Regions from separate parts of the Arsenophonus endosymbiont of Crataerina pallida genome, predicted to be linked through region 2. Evidence: predicted binding sites of a transcription regulator. Region 2 holds the regulator's gene; each other region holds the start of a gene.
The links. Region 2 encodes PurR, which represses purine synthesis genes. Its sites were predicted from a motif close to CANGCAAACGTTTGCNTG; they were not measured.

Region 1 (2,284 bases), 730 kb from region 2:
GTGGCTAGTGGATCCCAGTGTGATTCCTGCCAGGAAATTGTTGCTAGTAGACGCCAATCTATATCTTCTGCATATTTTTTAAATAGATGCTTATAGGTTGGCAAAGTTTTATTAATTGCAGTAATAAAAGAAAGCGTATCAAAATAGTCAAAAGTAGCAACATGGCCAAAATATTTTTCATCTAAACGTGTTAAAAGTTCTTCTTCATTACTTTTATTGAAGAAGTCTAACATTGCTGCATAGCGACGACAATAGAATTTTCTAAGGTATAATCAATTTTCCCTTCGGCTAGCAGTTGCAATAACTCAGTCGCATTATAATGACTGGTTTCTTCCCATTGAAGATTTGGATATTTTTGCTTCAACTGTTGCAGCGTATTAGCGTTTACTGAATCAGTGGCAACGACAAACTTTCCTTTTACATCGTTCAAAGAGCGTGGACGACTTACCCCTTTGCGATAAATTAGCTGCTGGGAAACGGTATAGTAGACAGGGCCAGGCTGTGCTTTATCGAGGCGCTTCTCATTATAAAGAAGTCCTGCAGTAATAAAGTCACTATTACCGTTTTCAAGGTCATTAAAAAGTTGATTGATATTTGAACGTACATTGATATGTAGCTTTACGCCAAGGTAATCGGCAAAGCGTTTAGTCAGTTCGTAATCAAATCCGCTTGCTTCTTGCTTATCGTTAAAGGACATAAGGGGTGAATTAATGGTACTTACACGTAATTCACCGCGAGAAATAATTCTCTTCACCTGGTCTTGCTGCTGGTTGGGCCACTCAATATTAAGTGTAATGACACCAACAGAAATTATAGAGACAATAACGATAACAAGATAATTAATTCTAATATTAATCAAATGGTTATATCTCGTTAGTTAAACATATTTTCTTAATTAAAATGACCAAATTATGGCCAATTTTTTAAGAGCCCGACATTCTGCTTAACAAAAGTAGAATTTGCAACTTAATTTAATCTATTTTACATATCTTTAACATTTGCGAGTGCGTGATAAATGTGCACGCAAACGGTTTCGTATTGGTTCATGATGATTTATAATAGCCTTCCAGTTTTCCTGATACATATCCTTCAGGCCAGCTTTATAAGTTAAGAGAATCTATTACTATGGAAATTCTGCGTGGCTCACCCGCTTTATCGACATTTCGCATTACTAAGCTTCTTTCCCTATGCCAGCAGCAGCAACTACCGGTTACTGACATTTATGCTGAATATGTACACTTTGCTGAACTTGGTGCGCCATTAAATCAGGATGATCGACAAAAACTAAGTCAATTGCTTCATTATGGTCCTTCATTAACTGAGCAACAGCCTGCTGGCCAGTTACTCTTGGTTACTCCTCGACCAGGCACTATTTCACCCTGGTCTTCAAAGGCAACGGATATTGCTCATAACTGTGGATTACAGCAGGTTATCCGGCTTGAGCGTGGAATTGCTTATTATATTATTTATTCCTCGCCATTGGATATATCACAATTGGATGATTTATTTGTCATTTTGCATGATCGGATGGTTGAAACTGTTTGGACTTCTTTCGAGCAAGCAGAATCACTCTTTATGCACCATAAGCCGGCACCGATGGTGACGATAGAAATATTAAAAAACGGTCGTCGTGCACTTGAATTGGCAAATATTGAATTAGGGTTAGCGTTAGCTACAGATGAAATTGATTATTTAATGGATGCCTTCCAAACATTAGAACGGGATCCAACGGATGTTGAACTCTATATGTTTGCGCAAGCTAATTCAGAACATTGTCGGCATAAAATATTTAATGCCAGTTGGGTTATTGATGGTAAATCACAACCTAATTCTTTGTTTAGTATGATAAAAAATACTTATCAACAAACGCCAGATTATATTTTATCAGCTTATAAAGATAACGCTGCCGTAATGGAAGGATTGAATATTGGGCGTTTTTTTCCTGATCCAGTAACCAGCAAGTATGATTATCATCATGAAAATGCTCATATTTTGATGAAAGTAGAGACCCATAACCACCCAACAGCTATTTCTCCTTGGCCTGGTGCTGCCACCGGTTCAGGTGGAGAAATACGTGATGAAGGGGCAACAGGGCGTGGTGCAAAGCCTAAAGCCGGCTTAGTTGGATTTGCTGTTTCTAACTTACGTATTCCAGGTTTTAAACAACCTTGGGAACAAAATTTTGGCAAACCACAGCGTATTGTTAGTGCGCTTAATATTATGCTTGATGGGCCATTGGGTGGCGCCGCTTTTAATAATGAATTTGGCCGACCCGCTTTATTAG
Region 2 (2,284 bases):
ACACATTAGGGATTGAAACGGTAGAAAAAATGTAATCCCTTATTAGACTATAGGCTGCCAGTAGTGCAGCCTGCTGTCCATGATGCTGCTTAAGACAAAATATTGTAGCGATAAAATGCAGACAGTTAAGCCAATATGATGCTCATAAAATAAAAGAAACAAACGATACGATCATTAATAATGCAACTATCGCAGTACATAAACCATATTTAAAATCGGTATCCATAACCTCACCTCACTATTCTCACTGTCTTAGTCATAAATTAATTAATGAAAAATCATTAAATGTCATAATATCATACAACAATAAAAGCTATTTTCTATTATATCATCTAGTAAAGATTGATTAATACTTTTGTTTTTACTGCAAATCAGACAAAATGATCAGTTTACTGATAACTTAATTATCTATTTTTATAGATCAATAACAGTAATTTTTAAACAATAGTAAAGGAATTGGGAATGGTTCAGGAGTCTTTATAATCATGGCAACAATTAAGGATGTGGCAAAGCTTGCGGGTGTCTCAACTACCACCGTATCACATGTAATTAACAATACCCGTTTTGTCGCCGAAGAGACAAAAACGATCGTCAGGACAGCCATTAAAACACTTAATTACTCTCCCAGTGCCGTTGCTCGTAGTTTGAAAGTTAATCATACTAAATCCATTGGCTTATTAGCCACATCTAATGAAGCCCCTTACTTTGCAGAAGTCATTGAATCAGTCGAAAACAACTGTTTTAGCCAAGGATATACATTGATCCTGTGCAATTCGCACAACAACCTAAATAAGCAACAAGCCTATTTACAAATGTTAGCGCAAAAACGGGTTGATGGTTTACTTGTCATGTGCTCAGAATACCCTAACCAACTACTCCAGATGTTAGAGGAATACCGCAATATTCCAATGGTGGTGATGGATTGGGGACAAGCCCATGGTGATTTTACCGATGTCATCATTGATAATGCAGTTTATGGTGGCTATCTTGCCGGGCGTTATCTTATCGAACAAGGTCATCGTGATTTAGGTATTATCTCTGGACCATTAAAACGCAATACCGGCAATGGCCGGCGGCAAGGTTTTCTCAATGCCATGAAGGAAGCTAACATCCAGCCACATAACAAATGGATTGTCGAGGGTGATTTCGAACCCGCTTCCGGCTACGAAGCAATGAAACAAATATTAAGTCACCAACAAAAACCGACTGCCATTTTCTGTGGCGGTGATATTATGGCGATGGGGGCTATCAGCGCTGCGAATGAATTAGGAATTCGAGTGCCACAAGATATATCTATTATTGGCTACGACAATGTGCGTAATGCGCGTTTTTTTACCCCAGCATTAACTACCATTCATCAGCCCAAAGAACGTTTAGGTCAAATGGCCCTTACCATGCTGCTTGATCGCATTATTAATAAACGCCAAGATGCGCAAACGATTGAAATACACCCAGAGCTTATTGAACGTCGTTCAGTTGTCGATGGTCCATTTATTGACTACCGAAGATGATCCCTGGATTTAAACGCTATCAATCAGTTAACCATTCGGCATTGAGTGTTTCGCTATTACCTAAATAATCCAGTAGCCAACTCAATGTCGGGGAACGTTTTTCTTCATTCCATATGATACAGCACGGACTATCAGGTAAGGGTTGCTTAATCTGCAATGTCTTTAATTCATTTTTGCGGCAAAGTTGCTCTACCCGATGTTTAGGCGCAAATCCTAAACATAATCCATTTTTTAAGCATGCTAAACCACTTTCCCAATCTGGCACAATAAGCCTTTTTTGGTTATCTAATGCCCAAGTATCTCGTTTTGGTAAGTAGCGAGAAGTATCTTCTAAACATAAACTGGGATAGAGACGTAATTGTTGATCGCTAATTAGCCCGCTTATGTGTGCTAAAGGATGATTTATACTGACAACACATGACCAGGGCATAAATCCCATATCGCGGAAACTATATCTATCGCCAATCGGTGACGCACGGGTTGCACCAATTGCTATATCCACTCGGCCATCGACTAACGCCTCCCATACACCATTATAAACTTCCTGCTGAATAAAAAGTTCGATATCAGAAAAATGGCGATAAAAATCTAATATTAATTGCAATATCCTATCTGGTTTAACTACCCGATCAATGGCAATACTAAATTGTCCATGCCAGCCATTTGCAATTTGTTGACACTGATGACGAGTTTCACGCATTGTTTTAATAATATTACGCGCATTTTTAACGAAGAATTTACCAGCATCAGTAAGTACAACATCACGATAACGC
Region 3 (2,284 bases), 1.6 Mb from region 2:
AACACCACAATTGAAGGTGCGGTACATTTCATGGGTCGATACATTACCGGTTTGTTGTAACCAACTAAATATCGCCGGCCATTGCCAGCTAGCGCTATCGATCTGCGCTTGGGTATTGGCGGGTAAAACCCGTGGAATATTTTCCCAAAAGCCACCACCGGTTATATGGGCAATGGCATGAATATTCTGTTTTTCAATCAACGCTAGAATATTTTTAACATAGATGCGTGTTGGGGCTAATAAATGATCAGCCAGTGACTTATTTTCTAGTTGTACTGTGGCTGGATCTATTTGGTTTAACTGTAAAATTTTTCTAATTAATGAATAACCATTGGAATGGGGGCCACTAGCGCCTAACGCAATTAGGGTATCGCCAGCTTTAACTTTGCTACCATCAATAATTTTTGTTTTTTCGACCACGCCAACACAAAAACCTGCTATATCATAATCTTCACCATGATACATACCAGGCATCTCTGCTGTTTCACCGCCGACTAGAGCACAGCCTGATTGTTTACAGCCTGCTGCAATGCCTTTGATCACGCTGGTCGCTGTATCGACGGCTAGTTTACCGGTGGCGTAATAATCGAGAAAAAAGAGTGGCTCGGCACCTTGAACAATCAAATCATTAACGCACATAGCAACTAAATCAATGCCAATTGTATCATGGCGTTTTAAGTCCATTGCTAATCGCAGTTTTGTTCCGACACCATCTGTGCCTGAAACTAAGATTGGCTCACGATATTTTTGTGGTAAGGCACACAGTGCGCCAAAGCCGCCTAATCCTCCCATTACTTCTGGGCGGCGGGTTTCTTTAACAGCACCTTTAATACGTTCGACCAGTGTATTACCTGCATCGATATTGACACCAGCATCTTTATAGCTGAGAGAAATTTTATCTGTCACAGCAAGCTCCCAAGGCGATTGCATTTAGTAAAATAGATGGAAACAGAAATAATTCTACCAGCCTAAGCAAACGTTTGCGAGATACTTATTTTGGTTTTCATAATAAAACTCAAGAGCCAGCAAAAGTGAATTCCCTGCAAGAAAAACCTTAATCTATCAGTGGAACAGGTTTGAAAAAGCGCTATAATCTGATAATTTTTTATTTGTAGATGGTTTGTACTGAAGGAGAGTAGCGTGAAAATCGTTGAGGTAAAACACCCGTTAGTTAAACATAAATTGGGCTTATTGCGGGATAAAGATATTAGCACTAAACGTTTTCGTGAATTGGCCTCAGAAGTGGGCAGTCTGTTAACTTATGAAGCAACAGCAAATTTAGAAACAGAAACAATTGCAATAGAAGGATGGTGTGGGCAGGTAAACATCGAGCAAATTAAGGGAAAAAAAATTACTGTCGTGCCAATTTTACGTGCTGGATTGGGAATGATGGATGGGGTGCTGGAAAATGTTCCCAGTGCCCGTATAAGTGTTGTGGGTGTTTATCGTGATGAAAAGACGCTGGAGCCTATTCCATATTTTCAAAAGCTGGCTTCAAATATTAATGAACGGATGGCATTGGTTGTTGATCCGATGTTGGCCACAGGCGGTTCAATGATTGCCACGATTGATTTACTTAAAAAAGAGGGTTGTCATGCTATTAAAATATTGGTACTAGTTGCCGCGCCGGAAGGTATTAAGGCACTGGAAGCTGCTCATCCTGATGTTGAACTTTATACCGCATCTATTGATGATCATTTGGATGAACATGGTTATATTGTTCCTGGTTTGGGTGATGCGGGCGATAAGATATTTGGTACCAAGTGACATTTATTGTTTATGTTATTTTTTATTAATTATAGTTATTGAGAGCTAATAAGATTGGATAGAGATACCAATCTTATTAAGTTTGAATATTATTTTAAATTTAGGGCGTTAATTTTTCGGTGTTTTTTTCACTCTATTTCTATCTAACCAACGTTTTAGTCCTGCATAGGTTTTATTTAATTCAACTTTGGCATTTTCTACCGTTAGTTTGTTGTGATCAAAAACAAACTCTTGAGCGACATAATTAAAACTATAGCCGGAAGCGGGATTAGAATAGAGACTGTAATAGAACAATTTGGCTTGATTATCTGCTTTTATGATAGGGGTAATAAATTGAATAAAATTATGATCCTCTTCATTAAATTTTACAAAATCTGTTAGATGAGTTGTTAATTCATGGATTAAACTAGCGCGTTCATTATTGTCAATAAATTTATGCGTGGCAATAATGTGTTCAGCTAATTGCTGTGGGTTGGTAGTTTTGAAACTACTTGAACGATTATTAAAATTTGAAATA

Region 1: purL (phosphoribosylformylglycinamidine synthase) is a predicted target of PurR. The motif match lies at 1,021-1,038, and genes of this name have one in related genera.
Region 3: purM (phosphoribosylformylglycinamidine cyclo-ligase) is a predicted target of PurR. The motif match lies at 970-987, and genes of this name have one in related genera.

What each region holds. Positions count from the first base shown of each region.
Region 1 is NZ_OZ026540.1:1,532,270-1,534,553, reverse strand. It holds partial or broken gene mltF (membrane-bound lytic murein transglycosylase MltF) at 1-859, opposite strand, end outside; gene purL (phosphoribosylformylglycinamidine synthase) at 1,126-2,284, shown strand, end outside.
Region 2 is NZ_OZ026540.1:806,142-808,425, reverse strand. It holds gene argS (arginine--tRNA ligase) at 1-35, shown strand, start outside; gene purR (HTH-type transcriptional repressor PurR) at 486-1,511, shown strand; gene punR (DNA-binding transcriptional activator PunR) at 1,531-2,284, opposite strand, start outside.
Region 3 is NZ_OZ026540.1:2,403,442-2,405,725, reverse strand. It holds gene purM (phosphoribosylformylglycinamidine cyclo-ligase) at 1-906, opposite strand, end outside; gene upp (uracil phosphoribosyltransferase) at 1,141-1,767, shown strand; gene AACL31_RS12765 (hypothetical protein) at 1,876-2,284, opposite strand, start outside.